3 regions of the Kitasatospora sp. NPDC098652 genome follow, and region 2 is predicted to be linked to each of the others. Evidence: riboswitches for the same ligand, from Rfam matches in the RefSeq annotation. Region 2 holds a riboswitch; each other region holds the start of a gene.
What was found. A riboswitch is a leader RNA that binds a small molecule or an ion and turns the genes downstream of it on or off. The one in region 2 is predicted to bind cyclic di-AMP.
Positions count from the first base shown of each region.

Region 1: it holds a riboswitch for cyclic di-AMP, as region 2 does, so the genes downstream of both, ACIQWA_RS28470 (M23 family metallopeptidase) here and ACIQWA_RS27325 (transglycosylase family protein) in region 2, are expected to answer to the same signal.
Region 3: it holds a riboswitch for cyclic di-AMP, as region 2 does, so the genes downstream of both, ACIQWA_RS04300 (hypothetical protein) here and ACIQWA_RS27325 (transglycosylase family protein) in region 2, are expected to answer to the same signal.

Region 1 covers NZ_JBIWAQ010000015.1:180,784-185,215, reverse strand. The annotation lists gene ACIQWA_RS28485 (sensor domain-containing protein) at 1-257, opposite strand, end outside; gene ACIQWA_RS28480 (GNAT family N-acetyltransferase) at 371-958, opposite strand; gene ACIQWA_RS28475 (hypothetical protein) at 1,001-1,918, shown strand; gene ACIQWA_RS28470 (M23 family metallopeptidase) at 1,974-2,840, opposite strand; cyclic di-AMP (ydaO/yuaA leader) riboswitch at 2,853-3,011, opposite strand; gene ACIQWA_RS28465 (YiaA/YiaB family inner membrane protein) at 3,208-3,498, shown strand; gene ACIQWA_RS28460 (alpha/beta fold hydrolase) at 3,601-4,425, shown strand.
Region 2 covers NZ_JBIWAQ010000014.1:138,273-142,704, reverse strand. The annotation lists gene eno (phosphopyruvate hydratase) at 1-951, opposite strand, end outside; gene ACIQWA_RS27325 (transglycosylase family protein) at 1,240-2,022, opposite strand; cyclic di-AMP (ydaO/yuaA leader) riboswitch at 2,024-2,194, opposite strand; gene ACIQWA_RS27320 (cytochrome P450) at 2,405-3,721, opposite strand; gene ACIQWA_RS27315 (SDR family NAD(P)-dependent oxidoreductase) at 4,024-4,432, shown strand, end outside.
Region 3 covers NZ_JBIWAQ010000002.1:45,770-50,201, forward strand. The annotation lists gene ACIQWA_RS04295 (hypothetical protein) at 1-31, shown strand, start outside; gene ACIQWA_RS04300 (hypothetical protein) at 190-1,536, opposite strand; cyclic di-AMP (ydaO/yuaA leader) riboswitch at 1,539-1,702, opposite strand; gene ACIQWA_RS04305 (MoaF-related domain-containing protein) at 2,123-2,458, shown strand; gene ACIQWA_RS04310 (alpha/beta hydrolase-fold protein) at 2,580-3,740, opposite strand; gene ACIQWA_RS04315 (TetR/AcrR family transcriptional regulator) at 4,016-4,432, opposite strand, start outside.

The DNA.
Region 1 (4,432 bases), on a different contig from region 2:
ACCGGCAGGCCGAGGACGGTGACGAAGGTGCCGACGCCGAGGCTGAACAGAACGATCGCGAGGACGAAGCCGACGATCGCGATCGGCAGCCCGATGAGCGCGTAGCCGACCTCGCGGTAGTAGTGCCCGGAGAACGGCGCCCGCCAGAAGCCGGGCGGCTCCTCGGTGCGGTGGGCCCTGGCCGGGCGGGCCCCGTCGTCGCCGTAACCGCCCGGGGCGTCCCATCCCTGACCCAGCGTGCTGCCGCTGCTGCTCATTTCCCGGTCCCCGGCCCCTCGTAGTCCTGGTCTTCCGTACTTGCTGACGTGGTCCAGTCTGGCCGGGGCGCGGCCCGGCAAACATCCGGCCGACCGGCGGATCGGGGGTGGGGTTATCCCCCCTGCGGTGGGCCGGCCGGGCCGGACCACTCGTCGGCGAGCAGTGCGTACCGGTACGAGTCGCGCCAGGCGCCGCCCTTGTACAGGTCGTGCCGGACGCGCCCCTCCAGCCGGAAGCCGAGCCGGGTGAGCACCTTGGCCGAGGCCTCGTTCTCGACGTCGACCCGGGCGGCCAGCCGGTGCAGGCCGAGCGCCCCGAAGGAGAGCTCGCAGAGCAGTCCGGCGATCTCGCCCGCGTAGCCGCGGCCCCACACCGGGCGGCTCAGCACGTAACCGAGGTGGGCGGAACGGTACTTGCCGAGGGTGAGGCTGGCGTGCGCGATCGGCAGCGCGTCCTCCGGGTCCTCGGCGTCCTCGCGCCGGACGACGGCGAGCCGGTAGACGCCCCGCTCCTCGGCCATCGCCTCCTCCAGGTAGAGCTCGAGCTGGTCGGCGCAGGTCTCGCGGTCGCGCGGCTCGAAGGGGAGGTAGCGGGTCACCTCCGGATCGCCGTACAGCGCGTGCAGCGCGTCCACCTCCTCCGGGGTGTGGCGGTACTCGCGGAGGGCGAGCCTGGGGCCGGCGAGGCGTACGGGGACCATGGCTGCCGACCCTACCGGCGTCCGGCGGCTACCGTTCGGAACATGAACGACGAAGACCTGCGGCTCGCCCCGCGCACCAGGGCCGCCGACCTGCTCGCCTGGGCGGCCGGCCAGGACCGCGCGCCGGTGGCCGAAGCGCCGCTGCGCGCGGTGCTGGCGCTGCTGGAGCTGGGCGGGGGCAGGATGCACGACGGCTGGCCCGAACTCACCTCCGACGAGGTGGAGCACCTGCTGTACGAACGGCTCCACCTCTACGTCCAACCCGCGCCGGAGCAGGACCCGCTCGCGTACGGCGAGGCCGTACGGCTGCTGGTCGACCACCAGCGGGCGGCGAAGCGGCTCAACGCCAAGCGCCAGGAGCGGCTGCACGCCGAGGCCGAGTGGCAGGGTGAGGTCGCGGCCGGGCTGCTGCGCCGCGCCGACCTGGTGACCTGGCCCCGGCTGTACGCGGTGCTGCTGCACGCGCACGGGGTGGACGTGACAGATCCGGCGACCGTCCGGGACTGGCTGGCCGGCTTCGCGGCGCTCGACGAGGAGCAGCGGCTGGCCGGGTACGAGGCGCTGACGCCGACCGGCTGGCTGGACGACCCGGACGAGCAGGGCTGGGGGCCGGGCCGGGTGCTGTCCGTCGGCATGGCCACCGACGGCGCGCGGCTGCTGCTGGAGCAGGGCCTGATGCGGCGCAGCTACCGCAACCTGGCCGAGCTGAACGCGCTGGGGCGCCCGATGCCGGACGAACTGGCCGGTGGCTTCGAGGAGTTCGAGGCGGCGGCGGCCGAGGCGGCGCTCGACCTGCTCGGCGAGTGGACGGTGCCCGGGCTGCCGCGGCTACTGGTGGAGGAGTTCCCGGAGCTCGCGCCGGAGCCGGGGGCGGCCGAGATCGACGCCTACCTGGCGCAGCTGCCCGCGGACGAGCAGGAGGAGCTGGAGGAGCAGGACGAGCAGGACGAGCAGGAGTGAGCTGACGCGGCAGGGCCCCGGGCGCGCCGCCCGGGGCCCTGCCGCGTCATCGGTCCTACGGGGTGAGGCCGCGCTGCTGGAGCCAGGTCTCCGGGTCGACCGGGGCGCCGCCGCCGGGGCGGACCTCCAGGTGCAGGTGCGGGCCGGTGACGTTGCCGGTCGCGCCGACCTTGCCGATCTGCTGGCCGGCGGTGACCTTGCCGGAGCCCTTGATGATCGAGGAGAGGTGGCAGTACCAGATCTCGGTGCCGTCGGGCAGGGTCTCGACGATCCGGTAGCCGTACGAGCCGGACCAGCCGGCCGAGGTGACGGTGCCCTGGCCGACGGCGTAGACCGCGGTGCCGGTGTCGGCGGCGAAGTCCAGGCCGGTGTGCAGGTGGGCCCAGTAGCGGGCGCTCTGGCCGTAGTGGGCGGAGAGGTTGTAGTCCTTCACCGGCAGGGTGAGGGCGGCGGCCTTGGCCCGCTCGGCCTCCTCGGCGGCGCGCTTGGCCTCCGCCTCCTTGGCGGCGGCCTTGGCCTCGGCCTCCTGGGCGGCCTGGACCCGGGCACCCTCCTCGGCGGCGGTGCGCTGGCTGTCGGCCTGCTGCTGGATCCGGGCGGCGAGCGCGAGGCCGGGGTCGGCGGCCAGGGCGACGGGCGTCTCGTCCGGGGCCTCGACGGCGGGTGCGGCGGCCGGGGTCGCGGAGGCGAAGCCGGTGGCGCCCAGGGTCGCGGCGACGGCGGTGACGCCGAGCAGCGGGGAGGCCCCGCGGGCCTGACGCGGCATCCGGTGGCGGTTGGCCTCGGCCTCCGGGGCGAACGGCTCGGCCGGTCCGGCGGACCCGCCGTCGCGGGGCTCGGCACCGTGCGGGCCGGGGTGGTCGAGGAGCTGGGTACCGGCTGCGGGGCCGGCCGGGTGTGCCGGGGTGTGCGTCGACGCCACGGAGGCGCGCTCCTTTCCTTCCTTCGCGCCTACCGGGTTAGCTGACGGGTTCGGAGCAGGAAGGTCTCCTACGGCCGGGCCGGAGCCCCGCCGATTCACCCCAAGGAACGTGGTTCCCCGGCTCCCTGACCTGCCCGGAGGCCGGTCGGCGGGATTAGGCGACGGCGCACGGTGCCGTCTGGGTACGGCGTTGACGACCGCGCTGCGTTATCAAACGTTAATCCTAGGACGCTCTGATTCCAAGCCATCCGCCCGGGGCCACTGTGGAACAGGTGATCGGACGTCAACGAACGACCCCTCAGCCACCGGGCCCATCTGAGTACTCCTACTCATGTGCGACCCGGCCGCCCCGTCGCATCCTGGCGCCATGAGCGCACCGATGCAGTCACGGACCACGGCCGCGTACTTCGTCCAGGCCGTCCTCTCCTTCGCCCTCTCCGGCACCGCCCTCGCCGCCGGGATCGCCTACCTGCCGGTGGGCGGCTGGACCCGGGCCTTCCTCGGGATCGGCCTCCTCTACACCGTCACCTCCTCGTTCACGCTGGCCAAGGTGATCCGGGACCGACAGGAGTCCTTGGACACCGTCGCCCGGGTCGACCAGGCCCGGCTGGAGAAGCTGCTCAGCGAGCACGACCCCTTCCGGGTCGAGGGGGCGTGAACGGGAAGCGCCCTCGTCGTCGGCCGGACGCTTGACGGCTAAGGCTATTAGCCTTAGCTTTATGGCTACAGGCAGAAACGAGCGAGCCGGCGGAGGCCCACCATGAACGGCACCAGCACCCCGAGCACCCAGTTCCTCGACGTCCCCGGCGGCCGCCTCGCGTACGACGACACCCGGCAGGGCGACGGCACCCCCGTCGTCCTCCTCCCCGGGATGCTCGACTCCCGCCACGCCTACCGGCACCTGCACCCGCTGCTCACCGCCGCCGGCCACCGGGTCGTCACCATGGACCTGCGCGGCTTCGGCGACTCCTCGATCGTCTGGGACGACTACGGGCCCGCCGCCATCGCCACCGACGTCCTCGCCCTGCTCGACCACCTCGGCATCGAACGGGCCGTCCTGGTCGGGCAGTCCTACACCGGGGCGACGGTCGTCAAGGTCGCCAGCGACGCACCCCAGCGGGTCGCCGGGATCGCCCTGATCGACGCCTTCGTCGAACACCGGTCCAACGCCCTCATGCGGGGCGTCATGGTCGCCATGGGCGCCGCCATGGTCCGGTGGCCCGGCGTCTGGGGCTTCTACCTGCGCAAGATGGCCTACCCCGGCCCCCGCCCCGCCGACCTCGACGGCTACGTCGACGGGCTCGTCGCCGCCCTGCGCACCCCCGGCCGGCGGACCGCCACCCGCGGCCACGTCACCGGCGACTCCGCACCCGTCGGCTGGTGCGCGGCCGTCCGCTGCCCGGCCCTCGTTCTCATGGGCAGCAAGGACCCCGACTTCCCGAAGCCCGAGGCCGTCGCCGACCTCCAGGCCGAGAAGCTCGGCGCCCGCAAGGTGATGATCGAAGGGTCCGGGCACTACCCGATGGCCGACAACCCGCAGGCCGTCGCCGACGCCCTGCTGCCCTTCCTCGCCGAACTCGCCTGAACCCCCG
Region 2 (4,432 bases):
CGGGTTGGTGACGAACAGGTCGTCGCCGACCAGCTGGACCTTGTCGCCCAGCTTGACGGTCATGGCCTTCCAGCCGTCCCAGTCCGACTCGTCCAGCGGGTCCTCGATGGAGACCAGCGGGTAGGAGGCGACCAGCTCGGCGTAGTACTCGATGAGCTCGGCGGAGGTCAGCGCCTTGCCCTCGAACTGGTAGGCGCCGTCCTCGTAGAACTCGGAGGCGGCGACGTCCAGGGCGAGCGCGATGTCGCGGCCGGGCACGTAGCCGGCCTTCTGGATGGCCTCGGTGATGAGGTCCAGGGCCTCGCGGTTGCTGTCCAGGTTCGGCGCGAAGCCGCCCTCGTCGCCGAGGCCGGTGGACAGGCCGCGCTCCTTCAGCACGCCCTTGAGGGTGTGGTAAACCTCGACGCCCCAGCGGACGGCCTCGGAGAAGGACTCCGCGCCGATCGGGGCGATCATGAACTCCTGGATGTCGACGTTGGAGTCCGCGTGCGAGCCGCCGTTGAGGATGTTCATCATCGGGACCGGCAGGACGTGCGCGTTCGGGCCGCCCAGGTAGCGGAACAGCGGCAGGTCGCTGGCCTCGGAGGCGGCGTGCGCGACGGCCAGCGAGACGCCCAGGATGGCGTTGGCGCCGAGCGAGGACTTGTCCGGGGTGGCGTCCAGGTCGAGCATGGCCTGGTCGATCAGGCGCTGCTCGGTGGCGTCGTAGCCGACCAGCTCGGGGCCGATCTGCTCGATGACGGCCAGGACGGCCTTCTCCACGCCCTTGCCGAAGTAGCGGTTCTTGTCGCCGTCGCGCAGTTCGAGCGCCTCGAAGGCGCCGGTCGAGGCACCCGACGGAACAGCGGCACGACCCGTGCTGCCGTCGTCGAGGCCGACCTCGACCTCGACCGTGGGGTTGCCGCGGGAGTCGAGGATTTCACGGGCTACGACGACATCGATGGACGGCACGAAGCATCTCCTTGCGGAAGCAGGGTCCGGCTGCGGGTGGTGCCGTCGGCCGGACGATTGCGGAGTCGTTACGACCAGAGCCTAACCGCCCGGGCTCCCGGGGCCACGTCGGCCTGGGCTGCGTCTCACCGTGTGGCCCGGCTACCCACCGGTAGTTCACCTGCTCGTCCCGGCGCGTCCCACCGGGGCGGGCGGACGCGGACGTAGGGGGCCGCCGGGCGCGGCCCCCTACCTGTCCAGCGTGTCGTCACCTGTCCAGCGTGTCGTCCGCCGTGGAAACGGTCCGGCTCAGCCCAGGTGCAGGACCTGGCCGGGCACGATCAGGTCCGGGTTGCCGCCGACCGTGCCGCGGTTGCCGTCGTACAGCGCCTGCCAGCCGCCGGACACGCCCTGGGCGGTGGCGATGCCCGACAGGGTGTCGCCGTCCCGGACGGTGTAGTCGTGGCCGGTCGTGGCGGCCGGGGCCTGGGCGGCCCGCGGGGCGGCGTGCTTGGGGGCGTACTGCTGCGCCGACGGGTCGGCGGGCTTCTCGGCCTGCTTCGGCGCGGCGTGCTTCGGCGCGTACTGCTGGACCGGCTTCGACTGGGCGGGCTTCGCGGCGGCCTTGGGGGCCTGCTGCTTGGGCGCCTGCTGCTGGGCCTGCTGCTTCTGCGGCTTGGCGTCCGAGGAGGTGTCCACCTCGGCCGGGGCACCGCCCTTGCTCAGGCCGGCCTTCTTGGAGCAGACCGGCCAGGCGCCGGGGCCCTGCGAGGCGAGGACCTTCTCGGCGACCGCGATCTGCTGCGCCTTGCTGGCCTGGTTGGCCTGCGCCGCGTACGCGGTGCCGCCGTACGCCTTCCAGGTGCTGGGGGTGAACTGGAGGCCGCCGGAGAAGCCGTTGCCGGTGTTGATGCTCCAGTTGCCGCCGCTCTCGCACTGGGCGACGGAGTCCCAGACGGAGGCCGGGGCGGCGGAGGCACCGGTGGCGGTGAGGAGCGGCAGTGCGAGTCCGACGCCGGCCACACCTGCGACGGCGATGGCCTTCTCGGCCTGGGTGCGACGACGATGACGGCCAGTTCCAACGAACAGCATGAAGGTCCCTCTCCGCACGCCTGCGAGGTGAGCTGTCGGGTTCGGACCGGGAGGTGGCCCGGCCGCCGTCTGCGGAATCGATTCCGCGCGGGCGGCTTCACCCCGAGCCGTGGAGGAACGGCAACAAACCTGGTTCCCCCGCCCCTGCCCAGGGTTCTGGTCGGTTTCCCGTGACGCGGCGGGCAGGATTCGGCGTCCCGCGCACGAGGTCCGCAGCTGCGAACTCCACGGAGACTAGACAGATCCTCAGACGAATCACAAGCTCATATCACCGACATCACACCAGAATTACGGCCCGTGTTCGATCGCCTACCAACGGCGGGTCTTTGTCCGGTTTGATGGGCGTTCATACCGTCGCTGGTGGCCGGTTCCGGATGCCTCGTCAGCGTGTCGCCGGCTCAGGAAGGCCGTGCGGCGACCTGAGCTCCGGACTGAATTCGACCGGAAGTTCGCGCAATCCACGCATGATCAGGCCACCCCGCCAGCGCAGATTCTCCGGGCTTTCGGCCAGGCGCAGATCGGGCAGCCGGGAAAGCAGCGTGGCCAGCGCGGACCGCCCCTCCAGCCGGGCCAGCGGGGCGCCGATGCAGTAGTGGATGCCGTGCCCGAACCCCAGGTGGGGGTTGTCGCTCCGGGCCAGGTCGAGGGTGTTCTCGTCGGAGAACCTGGCCGGATCGCGGTCCGCCGCCGCCAGCACCACCAGCACCGGATCCCCGACCGGGATCTCCACCCCGCCGATGGTCAGCGGACGGGTCGCGAACCGCCAGGTCGCCAGCTCCACCGGCCCGTCGTAGCGCAGGAGTTCCTCGATCCCGGTCTCCAGCAGCGCGGTCTCGCCGCGGGCCACCGACTCCTGCAGCAGGGCCCGCTGCCCGGGATTGCGCAGCAGCGCGTACGTGCCGTTGCCGATGAGGTTCACCGTCGTCTCGAACCCGGCGAAGAGGAGGATGAAGGCCATCGCGGCGGCCTCGTTCTCGGTCAGGTGCTCGCCGTGGTCGCTCGCCCGGATCAGGCCGGAGATCAGGTCGTCCCCGAGATCCGCCCGCTTGCGGTGGATCAGCTCCAGCAGGTACGCCCGCATCCGCTTCACCGCCCGCCCCACACCGCCGCGTTGGCCGCCCGCCTGGCCCGGCTTGGTGTGGCGCAGCATCATTCCGGCCCAGTCGCGGAAGTCGTCCTGGTCCTCGGCCGGCACGCCCAGCATGTCGCAGATCGCGTAGATGGGGAGCGGGAACGCGAACTCGTGGATCAGGTCCGCCGAACCGCGCTGCGCGAAGCCGTCGATCAGCCGGTCGGTCAGCTGCTGGACCCGCGGCTCGAACTCGGCCACCCGGCGCGGGGTGAACGCCTTCGCCACCAGGCGGCGCAGCCGGGTGTGGTCCGGCGGGTCGATGTTCAGCAGGTGGGTCATCAGGTCCGCCTGCCGCTCCCCCGGGATGCCCACCCGGCCGGTGCGGTGCGCCTGCTCGCTGTGGTGCGCCGGGTTCTTCGACAGCCGGCTGTCCGCGAGCGCCTGCCGGGCGTCCGCGTAGCGCGTCACCAGCCAGGCCTCCACCCCGCTCGGCAGCTTGGTGCGGTGCACCGGCGCGTGCTCGCGCAGCCAGGCGTAGGCGGGGTACGGGTCGGCGGCGAACTCCCAGGTGAAGAGCTGCGGGTCGGGCTGGGCGGCGGGCTGGGCGCCCTCGGGCTGAGCTGGCATGGGTCGACCGTAACCGCTGGACCGGACGGGCCCGGACCACCGGCGGACGCGCCCTCGCCACCGGCCGGAGGTCACCGCCGCGCGAACCGTCCGTGACCGGCGCGCGAGCGGGGCGCCGACACTCCGTGGACGGCTCGTGGACGCCGGGTGGACAGGCCTTGGCCAGCTCTTGGCCGGGCGGCAGGCGTGAGCCTGGTCACCTGCGGGGTAATCCCTGTTGCGGAGGGTCAGGACCTGCCTACGATCCTCCGAAGTACGCGCGGGCGCCGGTGCGGTGCCGCCCGCAGGGAGGAGCTGGACCAATGACGGTCAGCGGAGCAGTCGTCGTCATCGCGGTACTCGCGGGCGGTTCGGGGGCCGACCTCGCCCGCCGGTTCGCCGCGGCCGACGCCGCCGGGATGCTGATCGCCGACACCCACGTCGGCGTCGCCGAGGACCTCGCCGCCGAACTCGACCGGCCGGGCTGCCCCGTGGTCGGCGTCTCCGGCGACATCCGCCGGCCCAGCGACGTCGCCGCCCTGGTCGACACCGCCGAGAAGCACTTCGGTCCGATCGACCTCTTCTGCGTGGCGGGCCCGAAGGGCGAGCGGATCGTCTCCCTCGCCGACCTGCCCGCCCACCTCGACCTGGAGCGCCTCGCCGAACTGGTCGTCCTGATCGGCGAGGCGATCGGCGAGCTCGTCCCGCCGCAGCGGTCCGCCTCGGAGCGCA
Region 3 (4,432 bases), on a different contig from region 2:
CATCCGGGTCGTCGAGACGACCGAGGGCTGACGGCCGGATCGCCCCACCGGTCACCGGCCGCCGGTGAGCGGCTGCCGGATCCCGGTGACGGGTGGGGCGGGCTCGTGGTTACCGGTGGACGTGGTCACCGGTACAGGTGGTCACCGGTGGACGTGGTCACCGGTACAAGTGGTTACCGGTAGACGCGGTCACCGGTAGACGCGGACGTAGTCGGCGGCCATGGTGATCGGGGCGTTCCCCTGCGGCGCCGGGTGGTACTTGCCGGCGCTCACCGAGAGGTTGAGGATCAGGTACGCCGAGAAGTTGGCCCCGACGCCCTTGCCGTCCGAGAACACCTTGACGCCGTTGACGTACCAGTCGACCGAGTTGGCGCCGTAGTAGGTGCCGATGGTCACCCACTGGTCGGCGGCGACGGCGCTCGCATCGGTGTAGTAGTCGGGGTTGCCGGGGTTGACGTGGTTGGTCAGCTCCAGCAGGTTCGGGTTGTCGGGGTGGTACTCGAAGGAGTCGATCTCCCCGTTGCCGTTCTTCCAGGTCCACAGGGCGGGCCAGGCGCCGGTGCCGGCGGGCAGCTTGACCCGGGTCTCGGCGTAGTCGCCGGTCTTGACCTGGAAGCCCTCGGCGGAGCCCTCGGTGGTCAGGAAGCCGGTGTTCCAGGACTGCTTGCCGTTCTCCAGGGTGGGGCCGCCCGGGGTGGCGGTGAACGTGGCGACGCCGTTCCCGACGGTGACGTTGTTCTTGTTCAGCCAGTCGAGCTTGTTGTCGTCCGGGTTGTGGTTCCCGTACTTGTACGAGGTGCTCTTGTCACCGACCCAGCGCTGGCCCCAGTTGATCGGGCCGTTGAACTCGTCGGACCAGGTCAGCGACTTGCCCGCGATCGGGGAGGACGGCGCCGGGGTCGTCGGGGTGGCCGTGGCGGTCGGGGTGCTGGTCGGGGCCGGGGCCGGGGTCTGGGTCGGGGTCGCGGTGGGGGTCGCCGTGGGGGTCGCGGTCGGCTTCGCCGTGGGGGTCGCGGTGGGGGTCGCGGTGGGGGTCGCCGTCGGGGAGGGGGCCGGCGTGGGCGTACCCGTGGCCGAGACCACCAGCTGCTGCGAGGGCAGGTTGTGCCACGCGCCGCCGAGGTCCTGCCAGAAGCCGAACTGGGTGTACGTCCCGGCGGCCAGGGTGCGGGCGGCGCTGGTGTAGTTGAATCCGCCGGGGCAGATCTGCACGTTGCTCGCGTTGCCCGGGAAGTCCAGGTTGGTGCCGCGCGCGTCACGGACGCCGACGCCGACGGTCCTGGCGGTGAAGCAGGACGAGGAGTGCAGGGCCAGCGAGGCGGTGCCGGCCTTGCCGGCGACCATGGTGGCGGGGGCGAGCCGGTCCTGGGTGACGGTCGGGCCGGTGGCGGCCTGGGCGCCGGAGACGGACGGCAGGCCGAGCAGGCCGGCACCGGTGATGGCGAGCGCCCCGGTCGTGGCGAGGGCGGCGTTGCGGCCACGGTGGGACGGACGGGCGTGGCGGGGCGCGCGACGGCGCCGGGCAGGCTGGTGCATGGGGATCCTCTGCGACGCCTGCGAGGTGAGCTGTCGGATTCGGGCTGCAGTTGCCCGGCCGCCTGTGGAGCGGCTTCACCCCTAGCCGCGACCCGCACGCTGGTGCGTACGGGCCGGGCGCTGACCTTGGTTCCCCCGCTCCCGTCCGCTGTGGTGCTCGGGTACTCGCCGGCGGGTGGACGGGACTCGGCGTCCCGGCGGCGGGGTCCGCGACGGCGGACGACGACTGCAGGCTAGGCAGGCCGTCCGTGGACGGACAACCTGATCAAGCCGGTTGTCGCACAGCTCACAGTGGTGTCGATCAACGACGCTGCGTGGTGGCCGAGTTGATCACCGGAGTCGACGCCGCCCGGTTCCCCCGTCCGGCCCGCCCGCACTGCCGGCCGCACTGCCCGCCGCACACGGTGCGCGGTACGACGGTGCCGGACCGTACCGTGACCGCCGAACCGTGACATCCGTGGCGTGGAGCCGCCCGTATCCGCCCGGTCGGATAAATTGGAGCCCTGGGATTTTCCACGGTGCACAAGAGCACCGACCAGAGCCGTACGACCCGTCCCCCGTTCCGGAGAAGAGGTTCCGCCCCACCATGACCGCGCCCGCGCCCCTGCCCGCCTTCGCCGGCCGCACCTACGTCTTCCGGGCCGACAACGGCGCGGCCTTCCGCAACTCCTACTCGGCCGACGGCACCCGGCTGCGCTGGGAGGGCCTCGGTGAGTCGGCGGGCCAGTGGGAGGACGTGCGGCTGCACGTCGCCGAGGTCGCACCGGAGATCTACTTCGTCAGCTGGACGGAACAGAGCGGGATCACCGTCAGCCACGTGATGGACCTCAACGCGCTGACCGTACGGGCCTTCTGGACCTTCGAGGGCGAGGGCGGCCGGGTCGGCCAGTTGCACACCGGGACGCTGGAGCGGGTCGCCTGACCGGCGCCGGAACGGACCGACCCCCCGGGAGCCGCGGCTTCCGGGGGGTCGGTGTGTTCCGTGTGTGTTCTGCCCTGTTCCGTGTGTTCTGCGTGTCCTGTGCGTTCCGCGGGCGGCGCCGTCAGACGGTCTGGCCCGGGTGGCCCGGCTGGTTCGGGACCTTGAGGTGCTGGGACAGCCACTCCAGCGAGGACGGCAGCAGGGCGCTCCAGGTCTCGAAGTTGTGGCCGCCGTTCTCGAGCATGCTGTAGGAGACCTTCATCGGGCTCTTCGCGGCGTCGATGAACGCCTCGGTGTCCTGCTTGTAGTTGCCGTCGCCCTTCTTGGTGCCGGCCAGCAGCACGGAGACGTTCGGCTGCGGCAGGTTCTTCAACCGCCACATCAGGTCGGCCTCGTTGCGGCGCTGCTTGCTGCCGCCGAAGAGGTCGCCGGTGGTCGGGTCGTCGGCCGCCTCGTAGTACCCGGAGAGGGACACGGCGGTCGGGAAGACGTCCGGGTGGCGCATGGCCAGCTTGAGCGCGCAGTAGCCGCCGGTGGAGTTGCCCATGAAGGCCCAGGCCTGCGGGTCGGTCGAGACCCGGTAGCTGGCCTGGATCGCCGACGGGACGTCCTTGGTGAAGTACGTGTCGGACTGGGCGCCGCCGGGGATGTCCTCGCACTCGGTGTCCTGCGGCAGCGCGGGCGAGGGGCGCATCAGGACCATGACGGTCGGCTGCATCCGGCCCTCCTGCAGCAGCTTGAGCGCGGCGCCCGGGTAGTTGAAGCGGGTGATCAGGTTCTCGGCGATTCCTGGGAAGCCGGTGCTGACGATCACGGCCGGGAACTGCTTCTGCGCGTACTCGGGCTGGAAGTACTGGGGCGGAAGGTAGACGTAGCCCTCGGTCGACAGCCGGCTTTCCTTGCCGTCGATCCGGACCTTGCGGATCTCGCCGGACTGGCTGGGCTCCCGGCCCATGGCGCCGCCGCCCTTGACCGAGGCCTGGCCTATGGTCTCGACCAGCAGTCGGCCGGAGGCGTCCGCCTTGTTGTGGATGACCACCGGGCCGGTGCTGCCCGTGCCCATCAGGTCGTCCCAACTGCTGTAGAAGGCGAAGTAGTTGTTCGCCACCAGCCCGAGCGCGGCGAGCACCGCCAGCTGGGTGGCGAGCAGCGCGCCGATCCGGCCGAGCACCGCCTGCCAGCTCTTCCGGGCGAGTCTGGGCCAGAGCCAGACCGTGCCGACCATCATCACGACCGCCATCAGCACGGCCAGTGCCAGCACCTTGTGGCTCGTCAGACCCATGTTCCAGTTGCTCCCACGCCTCGAACTCCCACCCCTCCGTTCAGGGACATCCGAGGAGGTCACCCCGGTTCCCCCACCGGGGCGCGAGCACCAACCCTAGCGGGAGCTGTGAGGAAGCTGATCGGGGGCTGTGGGCAGGCCGCGAACAGATGACAGAGTTCAACTTTCAGATAACAGATAACAGATTTCGAAAGTTGTTCGCTGTCATCTGTTCGCTGTTCGCTGTCACCTGTTCGCGGCCGTCTGTTCGCTTTCGCCCGCTCGCCGCCGGCCCGCTACTCCCCCGCCGGCTGAGCCCACAGCCGCAGCCCCACCGTGAGTTCGCGCATGCAGCGGGCACCGAGGTCCTGCGGGGAGCCGGGGCCGGTGACAGCCGCGTCGGAGCCCGCCCACTGCTCCAGGGCCACCCGGATCGCCGCCGTGGCCGCGGCCGCGGCCAGCCGGACCTCCAGCGGATCGACGCCGTCCGGACAGCGGGCGGCCAGCACGCCCCGCAGCCGCTCCTCCGACCCGGCATGGACCCGCTGCCAGGTGCCGTCCAGCCGCGGGTCGCGCAGCAGGTCGCGGGTCCAGTGCATCGCCTCGACGGCCGCGTCGTCGGCCGGGGTGAGCGACTCGACGGCCGAGCGCTCCAACGCCTCGCGCAGCGGTACGTCCGCCGGGCTCTCGGCCAGCAGGTCCATCCAGCGCTG